4 regions of the Kluyvera intermedia genome follow, and region 1 is predicted to be linked to each of the others. Evidence: predicted binding sites of a transcription regulator. Region 1 holds the regulator's gene; each other region holds the start of a gene.
What was found. Region 1 encodes PurR, which represses purine synthesis genes. Its sites were predicted from a motif close to CANGCAAACGTTTGCNTG; they were not measured.
Positions count from the first base shown of each region.

Region 2: a site for PurR is predicted at 3,704-3,721, ahead of purM (phosphoribosylformylglycinamidine cyclo-ligase). Genes of this name have one in related genera too.
Region 3: a site for PurR is predicted at 2,153-2,170, ahead of purE (5-(carboxyamino)imidazole ribonucleotide mutase). Genes of this name have one in related genera too.
Region 4: a site for PurR is predicted at 1,470-1,487, ahead of pyrC (dihydroorotase). Genes of this name have one in related genera too.

Region 1 covers NZ_CP139986.1:2,596,915-2,602,506, forward strand. The annotation lists gene sodB (superoxide dismutase [Fe]) at 1-33, shown strand, start outside; gene U0026_RS12550 (MFS transporter) at 107-1,273, opposite strand; gene cydH (cytochrome bd-I oxidase subunit CydH) at 1,434-1,523, opposite strand; gene U0026_RS12555 (hypothetical protein) at 1,507-1,686, opposite strand; gene purR (HTH-type transcriptional repressor PurR) at 1,818-2,843, shown strand; gene punR (DNA-binding transcriptional activator PunR) at 2,861-3,772, opposite strand; gene punC (purine nucleoside transporter PunC) at 3,884-5,077, shown strand; gene cfa (cyclopropane fatty acyl phospholipid synthase) at 5,375-5,592, shown strand, end outside.
Region 2 covers NZ_CP139986.1:1,421,463-1,427,054, reverse strand. The annotation lists gene uraA (uracil permease) at 1-1,130, opposite strand, end outside; gene upp (uracil phosphoribosyltransferase) at 1,216-1,842, opposite strand; gene U0026_RS06860 (6-phospho-beta-glucosidase) at 2,029-3,459, opposite strand; gene purM (phosphoribosylformylglycinamidine cyclo-ligase) at 3,777-4,814, shown strand; gene purN (phosphoribosylglycinamide formyltransferase) at 4,815-5,456, shown strand.
Region 3 covers NZ_CP139986.1:3,479,574-3,485,165, reverse strand. The annotation lists gene mnmH (tRNA 2-selenouridine(34) synthase MnmH) at 1-401, opposite strand, end outside; gene purK (5-(carboxyamino)imidazole ribonucleotide synthase) at 509-1,576, opposite strand; gene purE (5-(carboxyamino)imidazole ribonucleotide mutase) at 1,573-2,082, opposite strand; gene lpxH (UDP-2,3-diacylglucosamine diphosphatase) at 2,201-2,923, opposite strand; gene ppiB (peptidylprolyl isomerase B) at 2,927-3,421, opposite strand; gene U0026_RS16950 (RNA-guided endonuclease InsQ/TnpB family protein) at 3,680-4,702, shown strand; gene cysS (cysteine--tRNA ligase) at 4,815-5,592, shown strand, end outside.
Region 4 covers NZ_CP139986.1:2,884,170-2,889,761, forward strand. The annotation lists gene rimJ (ribosomal protein S5-alanine N-acetyltransferase) at 1-97, opposite strand, end outside; gene tatE (twin-arginine translocase subunit TatE) at 451-672, shown strand; gene U0026_RS14010 (lipoprotein) at 854-1,414, shown strand; gene pyrC (dihydroorotase) at 1,550-2,596, shown strand; gene dinI (DNA damage-inducible protein I) at 2,668-2,913, shown strand; gene bssS (biofilm formation regulator BssS) at 3,198-3,452, shown strand; gene solA (N-methyl-L-tryptophan oxidase) at 3,589-4,707, shown strand; gene U0026_RS14035 (DUF2770 family protein) at 4,754-4,867, shown strand; gene trhO (oxygen-dependent tRNA uridine(34) hydroxylase TrhO) at 4,864-5,592, opposite strand, start outside.

The DNA of each region.
Region 1 (5,592 bases):
TGGAAGTTTGTGGCTGAAAATCTGGCCGCATAAGTTGTAAAACCCGACCATATTGAGCCGGGTTTACTCTATTACGCAGAAGAGTCAATCTTCTGCGTTTTTGTTTTTACTGGCTCGCCAGCGCCTCTTCACCTCGGCGACGGCTGCTTACCACCACAACTAACAATGCCAGCCCCGCCACAATTGCGCCCATCACGGGAACAAAAGCGTAGCCCATCCCGCCTGAAATCACGGCACCACCAGCAACCGCACCCAGCGCATTACCAAGATTAAATGCCCCGATATTGACCGATGATGACAGACCTGGCGCTTCATGCGCTACCCGCATCACGCGCATCTGCAACGGTGGCACCACCGCGAAGGTTGCCGCACCCCAGACCACCATGCTCACTGCGGCCCCTAACTGGGTTTGCGCAAGGAACGGAATCGCCAACATAATAACCATCAACAGCAGCAAGAAGCCTTTCAACGTGCCGCTGACGGAGCGGTCAGCAAATTTACCGCCCAGGTAGTTACCGATGGAGAAACCAACGCCAATCAACACCAGCATCAGTGTGATAAAACCTGACGATGCGTGGGTGATGGTGTGCAGTACCGGAGAAATGTAGGTATAGAGCGTGAACATGGCGCCCGCACCTAATACGGTCGTTAACAGCGCAGACAGGACCTGCGGACGGACCAGTACCGACAGCTCGCGCTTAACATCCGGTTTCTCCCCCGCCCCACCTTTTGGAAGAGAAAACCACAGACTGATGATGGCAATCACACCAAGCCCCGCGGTTGCCATAAACGACATACGCCAGCCGATAGTTTCCCCAAGCCATGTTGCCGCAGGCACTCCGCCAATGTTAGCAATGGTCAGCCCCATAAACATGGTTGCAACGGCGCTGGCCTGCTTGTGCTTTGGTACCACGCTCGCCGCCACCACTGAGCCAAGACCAAAGAAAGCGCCATGGTTGAGGCTGGTGATAATGCGCGAGAGCATTAAGGTGGTGTAGTCCGGCGAGATAGCGGACAGTACGTTGCCAAGGGTAAAGATAGCCATCAGGAAAATCAGCGCATTACGACGACCGCGATGTGACAGTAATAGCGTCATCAGCGGCGCGCCAACCATCACGCCAACCGCATAGGCGCTGATCAACATACCGGCGGCGGGAATTGAGACATCAACCCCTTTCGCGATAACCGGCAATAAGCCCATCGGCGAGAATTCGGTCGTACCAATACCAAAGGCCCCAATGGCTAAAGCCAATAAGGGAAAATTAATTTTCATACAAAAGCTCCGCTAAGCCACACGCAATACGCGGCATGACAACATGGGGCAAAAGCATGACATTAATCACAGAAAAACAGAAGTGTACAAAACAGCAAAAGATTATTGCTAATTGGGTAACAATAATACGAGAGGGAGCGGATGCTCCCTCACAGAGGGATTAATGCAATATAGCGGTGAAACTTGCTGCGACGATCAGAGCAAGCGCAATAAAGGTAGTACCGAGTGACAACTTAAGATCGGTGCTCATCAATTTTTCTCCTTTTGATTTCCACAGTAAAACTGCGTTTAATCATTTTTGCACAGTTAATCGTAAAAATCTTCACAGATTTAGCAGGATGTTTGTTTTTGTTCTTCCACTTTGCGCCAGGATAAGTCAAAATTCGACGCTTATTTATAAGCGTACCGGCCATTGACCCCCTCCTGTCGTCCTGTATCGTTTTCCCGGCGAAATGCAATCTGCAAGATTGTACCAGGGTGTGTGAAGGCAAACGTTTTCCTTTCGGTTTTATCAGGGGCAGGCCAGGGTCTGGAGTGAGATGGAATGGCAACAATTAAAGATGTAGCGAAGCGCGCAAACGTTTCCACTACAACCGTATCACATGTAATTAACAAAACCCGTTTTGTCGCTGAAGACACGCGTGAAGCGGTTTGGGCAGCCATTAAAGAGCTGCACTACTCGCCAAGCGCCGTGGCGCGTAGCCTTAAGGTTAACCACACCAAATCGATCGGTTTATTGGCAACCAGTAGCGAGGCGGCGTATTTTGCTGAAATCATCGAAGCCGTTGAGAAAAACTGCTTTGAGAAAGGCTATACCCTAATTCTTGGCAACGCGTGGAATAATCTTGAGAAACAGCGCGCGTATTTGTCGATGATGGCGCAAAAGCGCGTAGATGGCCTGTTGGTCATGTGCTCAGAGTACCCGGAATCTCTGCTCACGATGCTCGAAGAGTATCGCAACATCCCGATGGTGGTGATGGACTGGGGAGAATCCAAAGCTGACTTTACTGACTCCGTGATTGATAACGCCTTTGAGGGCGGTTATATGGCGGGTCGTTATCTGGTGGAACGCGGGCATCGCGATATCGGCGTGATCCCAGGGCCGCTGGAGCGTAACACTGGTGCGGGTCGTCTGGCGGGCTTTATGAAAGCCATGGAAGAGACGATGATAAACGTCCCAACCAACTGGATTGTACAGGGCGATTTTGAGCCTGAGTCTGGCTATCGTGCGATGCAGCAAATCCTGTCCCAGCACCCTCGTCCAACCGCAATCTTCTGCGGTGGCGATGTCATGGCGATGGGCGCACTGTGTGCTGCCGATGAAATGGGTCTGCGGGTTCCGCAGGATATTTCGCTTATCGGTTACGATAACGTGCGCAACTCCCGTTTCTTTACCCCGGCGCTGACGACGATTCATCAGCCAAAAGATTCACTGGGTGAAACGGCCTTCAATATGTTGATGGACCGCATCGTAAGTAAGCGTGAGGTGTCTCAGTCGATTGAGGTGCATCCGCGCCTCATCGAACGCCGCTCCGTGGCCGACGGCCCGTATCGCGACTATCGCCGCTAAGTCCTGATGCGGACGCCTTATTCCGGCGTCCGCAGCCACTCATCGTTTAACGTCTCACTGTCTCCCAGATACTCTAACAACCAGCTTAATGCCGGTGAGGCTTCGCTTTGCTGCCAGGTGAGACAACAGGCTGCATCCGGGAAGGGATTTTCCAGTGTTAATGCGACCCACTCCCCGCTCTCAAGCCACGGTTGCGCCCGATGTCCGGGTACCATTGCCGCGCATAGTCCAGCAGAAATGCAGGTTTCCGACGACGCCCAGTCCGGTACCACCACTCTTTTTTGGTTATCCAGAAGCCAGGTCGTCCGCTTGGGTAGCGAGCGAGAGGTATCCTCAAGCACCAATGAAGGCCAATTGCGCAACACATCATCGCTGAGCGGCCCTTCCATCTTTGCCAGCGGATGCGAACAGGCGACAACGCAGTGCCAATTAAGCTTACCCATGTCGCGAAAGGCAAAACGCCCGCCGATTGGGATGGCCTGGGTCGCGCCAATCGCCAGTTCCACGCGACCATCCGACAACGCATCCCACACGCCGTTGAAAACTTCCTGAAATACGATCAGCTCAACATCGTTAAAGTGGCGATAGAAATCAACAATCATCTGGCGAGTCCGTTCCGGTTTAACGATGTTATCTACCGCAATAGCCAACTGCCCACGCCAGCCGTTGGCAATCTGCTGACACTGTTGGCGGGTGATCTGCATTTTTTTGATAACAGATCGCCCTTCTTTCAAAAACCATGCACCGGCAGGCGTTAGCTCAACGTCCCGGTGCCGCCGTTCAAACAAAGGCACCGCAAGCCATTCCTCTAACTGACGGACGGTATAGCTCACCGCCGAAGGCACACGGTGTAATTCCTGCGCCGCGGCGCTAAAGCTGCCGTTGCGCGCAACGGCATCAACCACTTCTAAGGAATATTCAGACCACATTTTTTGCCTTCAAATATTTTGAATCCATGACTCAAATATTAGCGTTTCACAACCACCATTGCACTCTCTACACTCTGCGCAATTGTTTATTCATGAGAAAAAGGTCGATTTATGCAACCGGGGAAAGGATTTTTAGTCTGGCTAGCAGGACTGAGCGTGCTGGGTTTTCTGGCGACAGATATGTATTTACCTGCCTTTGCGGTTATTCAGGAAGATCTGCAAACACCAGCATCCGCAGTGAGTGCCAGCCTGAGTTTGTTCCTCGCCGGTTTTGCCCTCGCGCAGCTTTTGTGGGGGCCGCTGTCAGACCGCTACGGCCGTAAACCGATTCTGCTGACCGGGTTAACCATTTTTGCGCTGGGCTGCATAGGCATGTTGTGGGTGCGTGATGGTACCACACTGCTGGTACTGCGCTTTGTACAGGCCGTAGGCGTTTGTGCGGCGGCCGTAACCTGGCAGGCGATGGTGACTGACTATTATCCTGCGCAGCGCACTAACCGTATTTTCGCCACGATTATGCCACTGGTCGGCCTATCTCCAGCCCTCGCCCCGCTTCTGGGTAGCTGGTTATTAGTGCATTTTGATTGGCAGGCCATTTTTGCGGCATTATTTATCATTACCCTGGTGCTGATGTTACCCGCATTTCGCCTGAAGCCGGCACACAAGAAAAATGCCACCAGCGAAGAAAAGCTGACCTTTATGCGCCTGCTGCGCAGTAAGGACTATCGTGGCAACGTTCTGATTTACGCCGCGTGCTCTGCGAGTTTCTTCGCATGGCTGACAGGTTCGCCATTTATTCTGCATGAAATGGGTTATAGCCCAACCGTCATTGGCCTGAGCTACGTTCCTCAGACCATCGCTTTCTTGATTGGTGGCTACGGTTGCCGTGCCGCACTGCAAAAATGGCAGGGTGCTCAACTTCTGCCATGGCTTTTGGTGGTCTATGCCCTCAGCGTTATTGGTACCTGGGGCGCTGGTCTGGCAGAGAATGCCTCGCTGACTGCGTTACTGATCCCCTTCTGCGTGATGGCTATCGCCAACGGGGCGATTTATCCTATCGTCGTCGCTCAGGCTTTGAAGCCCTTTCCGCAGGCAACCGGGCGCGCCGCTGCGTTACAGAATACGTTGCAGCTGGGCCTTTGCTTCCTGGCAAGCCTTGCCGTGTCGACGCTCATCGCCACCCCGCTGCTGACTACCACCTGTGTGATGCTTGTCACCGTGGTGCTGGCGACGATAGGTTACAGAATGCAGCTCGCGGCACGCCGTGAAGAACGTGCTGCCGAACAGACCACATCTCACGCCTAATCATCAGGCATATCAATGCCATGATAAATCGTTAGGACGCTAAGATTTTTAGTTGAATCAATAAACTTAGCGTCCTATACTGGATCGGCATCACATAATTAATATACAGTGCAGTTATTGAGCGGCGGCAGGATGCCACCCATTAAACCATGGATTGGCTTTCAGCAAGGGACTCCTCCCTTTCTCTATGTTACGTCGGATAGCAGGCTCACGAATTATTCGTGACATTTCTCACAAACCAAGAAAAGCGTCTACGCTGTTTTAAGGTTCTGATCAACAGGTCGGGATGGAGAGGCTATGAGCTCATCGTGTATAGAAGAAGTCAGCATACCGGAAGACGACTGGTATCGTATCGTTAGCGAGTTGCTCGGACGAGCAGGCATCGAAATTAATGGCAATGCCCCCAGCGATATACGAGTCAGAAATCCCCGGTTTTTCAAACGTGTTTTACAAGAAGGTTCGTTGGGGCTTGGCGAAAGTTATATGGACGGTTGGTGGGAATGCGACCGGCTGGA
Region 2 (5,592 bases), 1.2 Mb from region 1:
ACACCGATAATCAGGATAACGGACGTCAGGATCAGATTTTGCGCTTTGCTGTAATCCACTTTCGATTCGATCAGCACGCGAATACCGGATGCCCCGATCACGCCGTACAGCAGCAGAGAAACACCGCCCATTACCGGCAGTGGGATAATCTGGATCGCCGCCGCCAGCTTGCCAACGCAGGAGAGCAGAATCGCGATGATCGCCGCCCCGCCGATAACCCAGGTGCTGTATACGCGGGTAATCGCCATAACGCCGATGTTCTCGCCGTACGTGGTGTTTGGCGTTGAGCCAAAGAAACCGGAAATGATAGTAGAAAGTCCGTTGGCAAACATCGAACGATGCAGACCTGGATCACGAATCAAATCCTTCTTCACAATGTTTGCCGTCACCACCAGGTGACCGACGTGCTCGGCAATAACCACCAGCGCCGCTGGCAGAATGGTGAAGATAGCAAACCATTCAAAACGCGGCGTGTAGAAAGTTGGCAGCGCAAACCAGTGCGCCTCGGCAATGGGTGAAGTATCAACCACGCCCATCACGAAGGAGAGCGCATAGCCGACCAGTACACCGATAAGGATGGGGATAATTGCCAGGAAGCCGCGGAACAGCACGGAACCGAAGACGGTAACGCCCAGCGTGACCAGCGAAATGATGATGGTCTTTGTATCCGCAGACTGACCATCAGGTGGCAGCAGACCGGCCATATTCGCCGCAACACCCGCCAGCTCCAGACCAATCACGGCAACGATAGCGCCCATTGCCGCCGGTGGAAACATCACGTCAAGCCAGCCGGTACCCGCTTTCTTCACGATAAAAGAGACGATACAGAACAGCACGCCACACATAATAAAGCCGCCCAGCGCCACTTCGTATCCCAACGGTAACAGCAGCAGCACCGGAGAGATAAACGCAAAGCTGGAACCCAGATAAGCCGGGATTTTACCTTTACAGATAAAGAGGTACAGCAGCGTTCCGAGGCCATTAAACAACAGCACGGTAGCCGGGTTAATATGGAACAGAACCGGTACCAGCACGGTTGCGCCAAACATGGCGAATAAATGCTGCAAGCTAAGCGGGATAGTCTGTAAAAGTGGCGGTCTTTCACTGACCCCAATGGCACGGCGCGTCATGGTGTTTTCCTCTGTTGTGTTATTAGCCCAGTTTTTTATTCAAAAAAAAGCCGACTTTCAAAGTCGGCTCTTTTTATTTTTTCGTTTACTTGGTACCAAAAATCTTATCGCCGGCATCGCCGAGGCCCGGAATAATGTATCCGTGCTCGTTGAGGCCCTGGTCAATTGACGCCGTGTACAGCTCAATGTCCGGGTGCGCTTTTTCCAGCGCCGCGATACCTTCCGGTGCCGCTACCAGAACCAGCACCTTAATGCTGGTGCAGCCCGCTTTTTTCAGCAGGTCGATGGTCGCGATAACGGAACCACCGGTGGCCAGCATCGGGTCAACGATCAGCGCCATGCGCTCATCAATGTTGGAAACCAGTTTCTGGAAGTACGGTACCGGCTCAAACGTCTCTTCGTCACGGTACATACCCACGACGCTGATACGTGCACTTGGCACGTTTTCCAGTACGCCGTCCATCATGCCCAGGCCCGCACGCAGGATTGGCACAACGGTAATTTTCTTGCCTTTGATCTGGTCGATTTCTACCGGGCCGTTCCAGCCTTCGATAGTCACTTTTTCGGTTTCCAGACCGGCGGTGGCTTCATAAGTCAGCAAGCTGCCCACTTCGGAGGCGAGTTCACGGAAGCGTTTGGTGCTGATGTCGTTCTCGCGCATCAGGCCCAGCTTGTGTTTGACGAGTGGGTGTTTAACTTCCACAATCTTCATTCTCTTTCTCCTTTGAATGGGGCAGCCACAAAAAAAATCGCCGGATTATACCGCTTTTTTTCGACTGCGCCATACCCATGTTGATTGACCAGGATCAAGCAAAGCGGCGAACGGGACTGCAAACAGTATAAGTCAGGATAAAAATAAACCCCGACTCGCGGGGTTTTATTTTAATTATTCAGCAAGTTATAACTCACTTCCATTGGTCGCAATCACCTTTTGATACCAGGCAAAAGATTTTTTGCGGCTGCGGGCAAGCGTACCGTTACCTTCGTTATCTTTATCAACATAAATAAAGCCGTAACGTTTTTTCATTTCACCGGTACCGGCAGAAACCAGGTCGATACAGCCCCACGGGGTGTAGCCCATCAGATCAACACCGTCTTCTACTACCGCTTTTTTCATTTCAGCAATGTGTGCCGCAAGATAGTCGATACGATACTGATCGTTCACCGTACCGTCGCTCTCCTGCACATCAATCGCGCCAAAACCGTTTTCGACAATAAATAGCGGTAACTGATAGTGGTCATAGAACCAGTTTAGCGAGTATCGCAGGCCAACCGGGTCAATCTGCCAGCCCCAATCGGATTTTTGGACATACGGGTTGGAAACAAGGCTGGTGGTTTCATCGTAATCAAGCTGAGGATTGTCCGCAGTGGCTTTGGTGGCAAACGACATGTAGTAGCTAAAACCGATATAGTCGACACAGCCCTCAGCCAGCGCCTGACGATCTTCTTCAGTGATATCGAGCTCGAATCCACGACGTTCGAAGTAGTTCAGCAGATGCTGCGGGTATTTGCCACGCACATGAACATCCGTAAACCAGTAGCGGCGGTGCATCGCATTCATCGCCATCATCATATCGTTTGGTGCACAGCTCAGAGGATAAATCGGACACATGGCGATCATGCAGCCAATTTGCAGTTGTGGGTTGATTTCATGCCCAATTTTCACTGCCAGGGCACTCGCGACCAGTTCGTAGTGCGCAGCCTGGTACATCACCGGCTCACGGTCTTCACCCGGCGCGTACTTAAGCCCGGAGTTAGTAAACGGCGCAAAGTCTTCGTGGAAGTTAGCCTGGTTGTTAATTTCGTTAAACGTCATCCAGTACTTCACTTTGTGCTGATAGCGGGTGAACACCACTTCCGCGAAGCGAACGAAGAACTCAATCAACTTACGGTTGCGCCAACCGCCATATTCGGTGACCAGGTGATAAGGCATCTCGAAGTGAGATAACGTAATCACCGGCTCGATACCGAGCTTCAGACACTCGTCAAACAGATCGTCATAGAACTGTAGCCCGGCTTCATTCGGGGTCAGTTCGTCGCCGTTAGGGAAAATACGCGTCCAGGCAATTGAGGTACGGAAACATTTATAGCCCATCTCAGCGAACAGTTTCAGGTCGTCTTTGTAACGATGGTAAAAATCGATAGCTTCGTGATTTGGGTAGTTTTTCCCTGGCAACACGCCGTTGGTGATTTCACGCGGAACGCCATGTGCGCCAGCGGTCATCACATCCGCCACGCTTGCGCCCTTTCCGCCTTCCTGCCAACCGCCTTCGAGTTGATGCGCTGCAACCGCGCCGCCCCAGAGAAATCCAGCTTTAAATCCAGTCATATCTTTCCCTCGTTAATCAGTTAGTTATCGCTGAGAGTACTGCTAATTAAAACCTACCAGCCCGGCGCTATGGTCATCCGCAACACAAAAAGAAACCGGTTTCAGTTACATGATGTGGATTCCAGGAAGGCGATGCAAGAACAAGGGTGTACCCGGTTTCATTTTCGTGAGCCGTATCATATTTGACCGATTTATTGACTGAAAAGCGGGAAAAAAAGGTTTAAAAAAATGGGTGCAGAATAGGCTCGCAAACGTTTGCCTTGGCTGGTAGAATTGCGCCGATTTTTCTTGCTATCGCAAACGCGTGGAGACTTGCAGTGACCGACAAAACCTCTCTCAGCTACAAAGATGCCGGTGTTGATATTGACGCAGGAAACGCTCTGGTTGACCGCATCAAAGGAGTGGTGAAGAAAACTCGCCGTCCTGAGGTGATGGGTGGATTAGGTGGTTTCGGCGCATTGTGCGCACTGCCGCAAAAATATCGTGAACCGGTGCTGGTTTCCGGCACTGACGGCGTTGGCACAAAGTTACGTTTAGCGATGGATTTAAAACGTCATGACACCATCGGTATTGACCTGGTCGCCATGTGCGTTAACGACCTGGTCGTTCAGGGTGCTGAGCCGCTGTTTTTCCTCGATTACTATGCAACAGGTAAACTGGAAGTCGATACGGCAGCAAGCGTCATCAGCGGTATCGCTGAAGGGTGCCTGCAATCTGGCTGTGCGCTGGTCGGTGGCGAAACGGCTGAAATGCCGGGCATGTATCACGGCGAAGACTACGACGTGGCGGGATTCTGCGTGGGCGTGGTCGAAAAATCAGAAATTATCGACGGTAGTAAAGTCGCTGACGGCGACGTCCTTATTGCACTAGGCTCCAGCGGCCCGCACTCCAACGGTTATTCCCTGGTGCGTAAAATCATCGAAGTGAGCGGTTGCAACCCGGACACCACACAACTGGAAGGCAAAACGCTGGCTGACCATCTGCTTGCGCCAACCCGTATCTACGTGAAGTCTATTCTCGATCTGATTGCCAACGTTGAGGTGCACGCTATCGCTCACCTGACCGGCGGTGGCTTCTGGGAAAACATTCCGCGCGTATTGCCAGACAATACGCAGGCCGTGATTGACGAGTCCTCCTGGCAGTGGCCAGCGGTGTTTAACTGGTTGCAGGATGCCGGTAACGTCAGCAGCTTTGAAATGTACCGCACCTTCAACTGCGGCGTCGGCATGGTCATTGCGCTGGCAGCAGACCAGGCGGATAAAGCCATTGCACTGATGAACGAAAAAGGTGAAAACGCGTGGAAAATCGGCTATATCAAAGCCTCTGATTCCGAACAGCGTGTGGTCATCGAATAAATGAAAAACATCGTGGTGCTGATTTCCGGTAACGGCAGCAACTTGCAGGCAATTATTGACGCCTGCGAGCAGAAAAAAGTGAATGGCACCATTCGAGCGGTTTTCAGCAATAAGGCCGATGCATTCGGCCTTGAGCGTGCACGCGATGCGGGGATCCCTTCGCATGCGCTGGCGGCCAGTCAGTTTGCCAGTCGTGAAGCATTTGACCGCGAATTGATGCATGAAATCGACGCCTATGCCCCCGATGTAGTCGTGCTGGCAGGTTATATGCGTATCCTGAGTGCCGATTTCGTCGGTCACTATCAGGGGAAATTACTGAATATCCACCCTTCCCTGCTGCCGAAATATCCAGGTCTGCATACCCATCGTCAAGCGCTGGAGAACGGCGACGCTGAGCACGGTACGTCGGTGCATTTCGTCACCGAAGAGCTTGACGGCGGGCCGGTAATTCTCCAGGCAAAGGTGCCGGTTTTTGACGGCGACGACGAGGATGAAATTACCTCTCGGGTTCAGGTGCAGGAGCACGCAATCTATCCCCTGGTGGTTGGCTGGTTCCTCGATGGACGCCTGAAAATGCAGGATAATCATGCCTGGATCGACGGCGTCAGGCTGCCTCCGGCAGGCTACGCGGCGGATGAGTAAACGCCGACGCACAAATCTATTACAGAGGGCCATCATGGCCCTCTTTTTTTATCCCTCTAATAGCTAGCCGGCCAAGAGTAGAAATAGCGAAAAAGACTTAGATATCAAAAAGAATAGCGAAAATTTTCATATGCAA
Region 3 (5,592 bases), 880 kb from region 1:
TCGGTGGCCTGGATCGCCGCCTGACGCAGCGCCTTGTAGCCGCCGACGATCAGCGGGTAATCAATACCGTGTTCTTTGATCCAGCTCTGCGTAATATGCGAGCGCTGTCCGCCGCGCGCGCAACACAGATAGCCCTGCGGCGCCTCTTTGCAGGCGGCAAGCCAGGCATCAATGCGTTTTTGACGCGTCTCGCCGGCAACCAATTTATGCCCCAACGCCAGCGCCGCGTCTGCCCCTTCGCGTTTGTAGCAGGTACCGACGGCGGCACGTTCTTCGTCGTTCATCAGCGGGAGATTGACGGCGGCAGGCATCGCGCCTTGCGCAAATTCGACGGGGGCGCGAACGTCAATGATGGGCGTTTCTGCACGCAGAATCGCGCAGTAATCCGTCCCATTATTCATGGGGAAATCCTTCTATGTATCTACAGGGGGTATTGCGGTTATGACAGGATTTTACGCTTTGAAGAGGGGGCCGGGGAAGCGTAAGTTTCTTCCCCGGCATTAATGGCCTATTTCAGACGCGCTTGCGCCCAGGCAATACCGCTGGCGTACTCGGTAGACAAGAGAGGAACCAGCGCTTCCAGCGTGGCGCTGAGACGGCCGGTATCGCTGTCATTGAGATTCAGGTGACCGACTTTACGACCGTCACGAACCTCTTTGTCGTACCAGTGTAGGTGCACCAGTGGCAGTTTTAGCCAATTGTAGTTCAGCTCGGTGCCAATCAGGTTAATCATCACTGAAGGGTTATTCACCACCGGTGGTGGCAGCGGCAGGTCGGTAATCGCGCGCAGATGTAGCTCGAACTGACTGATTGACGCTCCGTTTTGCGTCCAGTGACCGCTGTTATGAACGCGCGGTGCCAGTTCGTTAATCAGCAGTCCGGCTGGGGTGACAAAGCACTCCATCGCCATCACGCCAACATAATTCAGCTCCTGCATAATCGCCGAAAGCATCGCTTCTGCCTGCGCTTGCTGCCCGGCATCAGCCTGTGGGAAAGCCACGCTCATGCGCAGAATCCCGTCCTGATGCAGGTTGTGGGTCAGCGGATAGAATACGGTGCTGCCATCGTGGGCACGTGCGCCGACCAGCGAGACTTCGCCAGAGAAGTTAATCCCTTGCTCGACAATACACTCGCCGTAGCAGTCGTCCGGTAACTGTGCCGTTTCGTCTTTGCGCAGACGCCACTGGCCGCGACCATCGTAGCCGCCAGTACGGCGCTTGACGATAGCCAGCTCACCCAGACGGTCAAAGACCGCAGGCCACTCTTCGGCGCTCGCCAGCAACTGCCACGGTGCGGTCGCGAGGTTGAGCTTATCGAACAGCTGTTTTTGCGTCAGACGGTCGGCAATAATCGGGAAGACGTCACGGTTAACGAACGCCTTATGCTCCGCTAACTCGCGGGTTAATGCGGTTTCCGGCCAGCGTTCAATCTCGGCGGTAATCACGCTTTGCTGGAACGGCACCGCAGCCGGGTCGGCTTCCAGGCCAACAGGCCAGACGGCAATACCCAGTGGTTCACCGGCCTGGCGTAACATTCGGCCTAGCTGACCATTACCCAATACGCAGACCTGCTTCATGCCGCACCTCGTGGGTCTGGATTCTCCAGCACTTCATCCGTTTGTACGCGACGCCACTCTTGCAGGCGCTGGTGCAGTTCAGTGTCGTGCTGCGCCAGGATCTGTGCGGCGAGCAGGGCGGCGTTGGCTGCGCCCGCTTTACCAATTGCCAGCGTGCCAACCGGAATACCACGCGGCATCTGGACGATGGAGTAAAGGCTATCGACGCCGCTTAACGCTGCGCTTTGTACCGGTACACCCAGCACGGGCACCAGAGTTTTGGCTGCAATCATTCCGGGTAAATGCGCAGCACCACCGGCACCGGCAATAATCACCTGATAACCGTTACTCTCTGCTTCTTCGGCGAAGCTAAACAGTTTATCGGGGGTGCGGTGGGCGGAAACCACTTCAACATGGTGAGGAACGTTCAGAATATCGAGGATTTCTGCGGTGAACTGCATGGTAGCCCAGTCGCTTTTGGACCCCATCACGATGGCGATACGTACCGGATTATTGCGCGAAGACATGCGTCTGAAAACTCCTGTGGGTGTGCTGCACACGACTTAGAGGTCACAGAGAATAACATGTAAAATGGGCAAGGAAAACGGTTGCGTAGAGAGAGAATGTTCTTATTGGGCGGAGATATTAAAACGGGAAGGGGATAAGTTCGACGTCGTCGACGCTGACTTTTACCATCGAGCCTTGCGTGTGCCAGGCGCCCAGTACCACACGATGTGCGGTTTCGCCGTTGGCATCGAGCGTATGGGTATCCGGGCGATGGGTATGCCCATGAATCAGCCACTGCACATGATGTTTTTCCATGACCTCAACTACGGCCTGTGCGTTGACGTCCATAATCTCCATCGACTTACTGCTGTTGGCGGCTTTGCTGTCGTCACGCATCTTCTGTGCAATGCGGCGGCGGATAAATAGCGGTAAGGCCAGGAATAATTTCTGGATCCACGGCGTATGAACTTTGGCACGAAACGCCAGATAACCGGGGTCGTCGGTGCAAAGCGTGTCGCCGTGCATAATCAGCACCCGGCGGCCGTAGAGATCGAGCACTTTCTCTTCAGGCAGCAATTGCATGCCGCTTTCGGTCGCAAAACGCTTGCCGATAAGGAAATCCCGGTTGCCATGAATGAAGTAGCAGGGGACGCCGGAATCAGCCAATGATTTGATAGCACAGGCAATTTCACGGTGCAGCGGGTTAGGGTCGTCGTCGCCAATCCAGGCTTCAAACAGGTCGCCTAAGATATACAGCGCATCGGCGCTGCGGGCTTCACCGTGTAAAAAACGCAGAAAACCGGCGGTAATCGCCGGTTCTTCTGTTTGCAGATGCAGGTCTGCAATAAAGAGTGTCGCCACCAATTACTCGCTAACGGTCACGCTTGTAATGATAACGTCTTCTTTTGGAACGTCCTGGTGCATACCGCTACGGCCAGTAGAAACGCCTTTGATCTTCTCAACAACGTCCATACCTTCAACCACTTCTGCGAATACGCAATAACCCCAGCCCTGCAGGTTCTCACCGGAGAAGTTCAGGAAGTCGTTGTCTGCAACGTTGATGAAGAACTGTGCAGTCGCTGAGTGTGGAGCCTGGGTACGCGCCATTGCCAGCGTACCACGGGTGTTTTTCAGACCGTTGTTCGCTTCGTTTTTGATGGCTTCTTTGGTTTCTTTCTGGTTCATGCCAGGCTCAAAACCGCCGCCCTGAATCATGAAGCCATTAATAACACGGTGGAAAATTGTGTTGTTGTAGAAACCTTCGCGGCAGTAGTCCAGGAAGTTTTTAACTGTTTCCGGCGCTTTATCGTCGAACGTTTTGATGACGATATCGCCGTGATTAGTGTGGAAAGTAACCATTTCTGCATCCTGTTCCGTTTAGTATGGTGCTTTAGCCCGCAATTTAGCGGCATATAGGTGCCTGTTATAGCATAACCGTGCACATCGATCACTAAGCCTTTCCTGCGCTATTGCAAAGAGGCCAGGCGGCGTTATGCATTGTCATTGATGTTGGTCAATCTTATATTTCCCTTGACTGTGTATATACACAGTATGAGCACACATATCAGAACACTTTCTGTCCGGGTAAAGGATTGTCATGCAGGCTTGCTACGGAAAATGGCAAGTGAAGTGAATGCCATCTTTAATCTGACAAATGAAATAACCTGCGCTGCATATTCTAACGCAGGGGAGTTCGGTGCGCAGAAACCTCAGTGGCTATCGGCTTTTGATGTGCGAAAAATGACTGCGGGCATTCAGCGAAAACGGGGATGGATAATTGGTTCGTCAACCGTGCAGGAGGTTATTTCCTATCATAGCAAGGCTCGCCAACAATCTAAGCGACCTCGTTTAAGATGGCGCAAAAGTCATGGCGTGAGGCGTTCTTTAGGTTGGGTTCCTTTTAAATCACGAGCAGCGCAATGGCGTGATGGATGTGTATTATTTGCAGGGCATTTATTTAAGGTGTGGGATAGCTATCATCTTGAAAATTATATATTTCGTGCTGGTAGTTTTGCTGAGGATAGTCGCGGGCGTTGGTATTTTAATATTTTTGTAGAAATATCGACTTCGATCTCACCAGGAACTCGTGCGCTAGGGATTGATTTAGGTCTGAAGGCTACGGCGACAGATTCAGAGGGTGGAAGGCTTGAGGTTGGACACTTTTATCGCAGTCTTGAGCCGGTGTTAAGAAAAGCGCAAAGGGCTCGAAAAAAATATCGCATTAAAAACATTCATGCAAAAATTAAAAATCGTAGAAAGGATAGTCTACATAAATACACTACGGGTCTGGTTAACCAATACGTGGCGATATTTGTTGGTGATATAAGTAGTAAGGCATTGATTCAAACCAAGCTTGCTAAAAGTGTTTTAGATGCAAGTTGGACAATGTTGAAAACACAATTGAAATATAAGGCGATCGCGCGGTCAGTCGTGTTTGATATTGTCAGTGAAAGGTACTCCACCCAAACGTGTTCGTGTTGCGGTGCTATTTCTGTCAACAGTCCGAAAGGTAGGGCAGGTTTGCGAATAAGAGAATGGACTTGTGTTGAGTGCGGAGCAATACATGACCGCGACATTAATGCGGCGAAGAATATTCTTGCGGCAGGGCATTGCCGTCTGGGTGCAGGAAACCTCACATAGAATGTGGGGTGGATGCCAACTTGCATTGTGTGCTGCTTCCGGGTTGAATTACGGGTAGAATATGCCGTTTGAGGCGAAAGCCCGGTTCACACACGTAAACATGGAATTCTCGATGCTAAAAATCTTCAACACAATGACGCGCCAAAAAGAGGAATTTAAGCCTATTCACGCCGGTGAAGTCGGTATGTACGTGTGTGGTATCACCGTTTACGATCTCTGTCATATCGGCCATGGCCGTACGTTTGTCTCCTTTGACGTGGTGGCGCGTTATTTGCGTTTCCTTGGCTATAAGCTGAAATACGTGCGCAATATTACCGATATCGACGACAAAATTATCAAACGCGCTAACGATAACGGTGAGAGCTTCGTGGCGTTGGTTGATCGGATGATCGTTGAAATGCATAACGATTTTGACGCGCTGAATATTCTGCGTCCGGATCAGGAGCCGCGTGCCACCCACCATATTCCTGAAATCATCGAAATCACCGAGCAGCTCATCGCCAAAGGCCATGCCTACGTGGCGGACAACGGTGACGTGATGTTCGACGTTCCAACCGATGTCGATTACGGCAAGCTGTCACGTCAGGATCTGGACCAGCTTCAGGCGGGTGCGCGCGTTGACGTTGTTGACGTTAAACGCAACCCGATGGACTTTGTGCTGTGGAAGATGTCGAAAGAGGGTGAACCAAGCTGGCCATCCCCGTGGGGCGCAGGTCGTCCGGGCTGGCACATTGAATGTTCAGCAATGAACTGCAAACAGCTGGGCAACCATTTTGATATTCACGGCGGCGGTTCAGATCTGATGTTCCCGCACCACGAAAACGAAATCGCTCAGTCTACCTGCGCGCACGACGGTGAATACGTTAACTACTGGATGCACTCCGGCATGG
Region 4 (5,592 bases), 290 kb from region 1:
CAGCCAGACGCCAGGCGTCCCTCTCATGAACCAATCGCACAACAAGTCGGTCGGTGGTCAACCGTACTTTCGGTACACTACTGCGATAGCCAAACATCTCACTACTCCCGTACCCAACGTATACCCTGGTCATTTCACTATACCTGCCCGAAGGCGGCCAATGAAAAAACAATCTGTTATTTTGCATTGTGATAAAAAAGTGGTGTCGCTGGCAATACGTCAAAAGGTGAGATAACCCGGCAAAATCAATATGTTTCTCGTCAATGCTAACCGCTTGAGAAGTCGAGAGAATTCGGAGTGGTTATTTCTTCGACGTATTTCCGTTTTTTATGCCATTTTCAGACAAATAAAATCCCCCACGCTTTGCGAAAATCCCCCATCAGAAAATCTCGTGCCGTGAGTCATTGGCAAATCGGCGGCACTCTTCTTTATCTGCAAAAAAGGTTCATGATGGGTGAAATTAGTATTACCAAACTGCTGGTGATTGCCGTGCTGGTTATTTTATTGTTCGGCACCAAAAAACTGGCCACGCTTGGCACCGATGTTGGTGCAGCATTGAAAGGCTTTAAAAAAGCGGTGAATGACGATAAAGCGGGAGATGACGCCGACTTTTTGAATCCACATAAGGCGACAGACGAGTCATCAAAAGTCGACAATACGTCAAAGCGTTAGCCGTTATTGTCCAGCCTGTTATCAGCATCAGAATTTACGTAAGTCAGAAGAATATCCCGATTGCAGACAATTGATTTTGCCCTCCGGCGGCACTTTCAGTATTTTCCGCTGTCGGAAACATACTGGCATCGTATGCTGCTGTCTGTCAGGATGAACACGATGCTTCACGCTGAGGAACCCCATGAAAAAATTGTTAGTCATTGCCGCTTTGATCATAAGCGGTCTGGTTGTCGGCTGTAATCAGCTTACGCAGTACTCCGTGAGCGAACAGGAGATTAATCAGGCGCTGCAAAAGCGCAATAATTTCTCCAAAGATATCGGGGTACCTGGCGTTGCCGACGCCCATATTGTTTTAAACAATCTGACCAGCTCGATTGGCCGTACCGAGCCGAACAAAGTCACGCTTAGCGGTGATGCAAAACTGGATCTGAACTCACTGTTCGGCAGCCAGAAAGCCAATATCGCCCTGACCCTGAAAGCGTTACCGGTGTTTAATCAGCAAGAAGGCGCAATTTATCTTCAGGAAATGGAAGTGGTCGATGCCAAAGTCTCACCGGAAAAAATGCAGTCGGTGGTGCAGACACTCATCCCTTATCTTAATCAGTCACTACGCACCTACTTTAACAAGCAGCCTGCCTACGTGCTGAAAGAGGACGCCAGCCAGGGTGAAGCGCTGGCGAAGAAATATGCTAAAGGAATCGAAGTTAAACCGGGTGAAATTATTATCCCATTCACTAACTAATTCGATCCCTCACTGCCCGGTATTACCGGGCAGTTTTTTACTTAAAAAGGATGCAAAGGAAAACGTTTACGCTTATCCTTAGTGCCCGGCAAAAAGCAGCCATTATGACTGATCTCTCACCAGCCGGAGTCTCCCATGACCGCATTACCTCAAGTTCTGAAAATCCGCCGCCCTGATGACTGGCATATTCACCTTCGCGATGGCGAGATGCTGAACACGGTTGTTCCGTATACCAGTGAACTGTATGGTCGCGCGATTATCATGCCGAATCTGGCGCCACCCATTACCACCGTGGATGCGGCAATGGCTTACCGCCAGCGTATTCTCGACGCGGTTCCGGCAGGCCATAACTTTACGCCGCTGATGACCTGCTATTTGACCGACACGCTGGATGCCAACGAGCTTGAGCGTGGCTTCAATGAAGGCGTTTTTACCGCTGCCAAACTCTACCCTGCGAATGCCACCACCAATTCCAGCCATGGTGTTACCAGTACTGATGCCATTATGCCGGTGCTTGAGCGTATGGAGGAACTGGGGATGCCGCTGCTGGTTCACGGGGAAGTGACCCACGCCGATATCGACATTTTCGACCGCGAAGCGCGCTTTATCGATACCGTCATGGAGCCACTGCGCAAGCGGCTGCCGGGCCTGAAGGTCGTGTTTGAACATATCACCACCAAAGACGCGGCGGAATACGTGCGCGATGGCAATGACCTTATTGCCGCCACGATTACACCACAGCACCTGATGTTTAACCGCAATCATATGCTGGTTGGCGGCGTACGCCCTCACCTTTACTGCCTGCCAATTCTTAAGCGTAACGTCCACCAGCAGGCGCTGCGTGAACTGGTTGCCAGCGGTTTTACCCGTGCTTTCCTCGGCACTGACTCCGCGCCTCATGCTCGCCATCGTAAAGAGGCGAGCTGCGGCTGTGCTGGCTGCTTCAATGCCCCGACCGCACTGGGTAGCTATGCCACTGTGTTCGAAGAGATGAATGCCCTTGAGCACTTTGAGGCCTTCTGTTCGCTGAACGGACCACGCTTCTACGGCTTGCCGGTCAATGAAGATTTTGTTGAACTGGTGCGTGAAGAAAGTATTGTCGCCGAAAGTATCGCGCTCAGCGACGACACGCTGGTGCCATTCCTCGCCGGTGAAACTCTGCGCTGGACTGTAAAAAAATAAATTCGCGCTCCCTGTTGTAAATTCACGAAGGTGACTGTATAAATATACAGTATATTACACAGGGGGCAATTATGCGTATTGAAGTCACCGTAGCAAAAACTACCACGCTACCCGCCGGCGCCTTAGACGCACTGGCAGACGAACTTTCCCGCCGTATTAATGACCAATTTCCTGACCGTGGAGGTAGCGTCAGCGTGCGCTATGCCGCGAACAATAACCTCTCCGTCATCGGTGGCATCAAAGAAGATAAAGACCGTATCACCGAAATACTCCAGGAAACCTGGGAGAGTGCTGACGACTGGTTCATCACTGATTAACCTTTGTCACAACATTGTGTTTTTGCCGGGTCGCCCCGGCTTTTTTTAATCTTTATCTGGTTGTTATTCCTGCCATCCATCCCCATTATTTAATATCAGACGCAAAAACAATGCGCTACATGCTTGTTTATTGTGCAAACAACACGCTACTCAGGAATTTATGTTGCTTTTGACCTCAATTTTCGAGTATTGCTTAAATTGTTGTATACTGATAAAGCTTCACTAAAAATCGCATTAAACCTCGAGAGTTGTTGTTGCCTTTAACGCATAAATAAGGGGTTATGATGGAAAAGAATAATGAAGTCATCCAGACCCATCCCCTCGTCGGATGGGACATCAGCACCGTAGACAGCTACGACGCGCTGATGTTGCGCCTGCACTACCAAGACCCCAATGAATCGAGCAACAAAGAAGCAGAAGTTGGCCAGACGCTGTGGCTAACGACGGACGTCGCACGTCAATTTATTTCTATTCTGGAAGCTGGGATTGCCAAAATTGAATCTGGCGATTATCAGGCCAACGAGTATCGCAGGCATTAATAGCGATACTTTCCTCGAATTAAGCGCAAACAGGCACCTTCGGGTGCCTTAATTATTTCCACACTTGTATAACAACTGTAGGTTAATTACTCTACCAGACACTGTTTCACGCCTTATCATCGCGTCAGGAAAGACTATGCAATACGATCTCATCATTATTGGCAGCGGCTCAGTAGGTGCTGCGGCGGGTTATTATGCCCGTAAAGCGGGCTTAAATGTCCTGATGACTGACGCCCATATGCCTCCCCACCAGCACGGTAGTCATCACGGCGATACCCGTTTGATGCGTCACGCCTATGGCGAAGGCGAGAAGTACGTGCCGCTGGTGCTGCGCGCTCAGACGCTGTGGGATGAATTAGCCGCAGCTAGCGGTGAAGATATTTTTGAACGCAGCGGCGTGGTCAATCTTGGCCCTGCTGACTCCACTTTTCTCAATACCGTTGCCCAAAGTGCCGCCCAATTTTCACTACCGATAGAGCATCTTGATGCGGCTGCGGTCATGAAACGCTGGCCGGAAATTACCGTGCCACAGGATTATCAGGCTATTTTCGAACCTGACTCTGGGGTGTTGAAAAGCGAACTGGCAGTCAAGACGCTGATCGCCATGGCAAAAGATGCGGGTTGCGCACAGCTCTTCAATTGCCCGGTCACCGCCATTAAAAGCGACGCTAGCGGCGTAACGATTGAGACATCTGAAGGAAGTTGGCAGGGTAAAAAGCTGTTATTGACTGCGGGAACCTGGGTCAAGCAACTCTATCCAGAGCTGCCAATTCAGCCGGTGCGCAAGGTGTTCTCCTGGTTCCAGGCCGACGGCCGCTACAGTCAAAAGAATAACTTCCCGGCGTTTACCGGTGAGTTACCTAATGGTGACCAGTTCTACGGTTTCCCGGCGGTGGATGATGCACTAAAAATTGGTAAGCATAATGGTGGACAGATAATCAACAGCCCGGAAGAGCGTAAAGCTTTCGGCGCGGTAGCCACTGACGGTTCTGAAGCGTTCAGTTTCCTGCGACAAATCCTGCCGGGTATCGGTGGCTGTCTACACGGGGCAGCCTGCACCTACGATAATTCACCGGATGAAGACTTTATTATCGACACGCTACCGGGCCAACCGGATGTGCTGTTTATCGGCGGTCTGAGCGGTCACGGTTTTAAATTTGCAACGGTACTGGGGGAAATTGCCGCCCAGTTTGCTCAACAACAAACGCCTGAGTTTGATCTGAGCGCCTTTGCGCTAGACCGTTTTAACCATTAATAACAAAACGGCCCCGTATTACCGGGGCCGTTCATTAGAGAATACTATGCGTCGCCTGCTCGACTTCCTTATCAACAACATCCGCGAACACCTGATGCTCTATCTGTTGCTTTCGCTCCTGCTGGCCCTGCTCGACGTCGCGTATCTCTATTTTAGCTAGTTGCTGCTGGTTTCCGGGTCAGGAATACCCAGTTGGGTATTTAAACGGCCACGCGATTTATTAAAGATCTTATTGCCATTTTCACGCCCAGCCCGGCGCAGTCGCTGCTCTTCTTCCGGCAGTTTATGCTCTTCCTGACAGGCTTCGCTGCAGCAACCCTCATATTTTACGGCGCAAACCGGGCACTGGATAAACAGCAGGTGGCATCCATCATTCAAGCAATTGGTATGGCTATCACACGATGAACCACACTGGTGACAATGGGAAATCACTTCATCAGAAATACGCTCGCCCATACGTTCGTCAAAGACAAAATTCTTACCGATAAAACGCACCGGCAGACCTTGTTCGCGAGCGCGGCGCGCGTACTCAATGATACCGCCTTCTATATGCCATACCTGTTTAAAGCCGTTATGCTTCATAAAAGCGCTGGCTTTTTCACAGCGGATGCCACCGGTGCAGTACATCACAATTTTTTTATCTTTGTTTTCCTGCATCATCTCAACCGCTTTTGGCAGCTGTTCGCGGAAGGTATCCGCAGGAATTTCTAGCGCATTATCAAAATGGCCGACTTCGTATTCATAATGGTTACGCATATCGATAAACACCGCATCAGGGTCATCGAGCATGGCGTTAACTTCCGCCGCCTTCAAATACTTACCCACATTGCTGGCATCAAAAGTCGGATCCTCAATGCCATCGGCCACAATGCGATCGCGCACTTT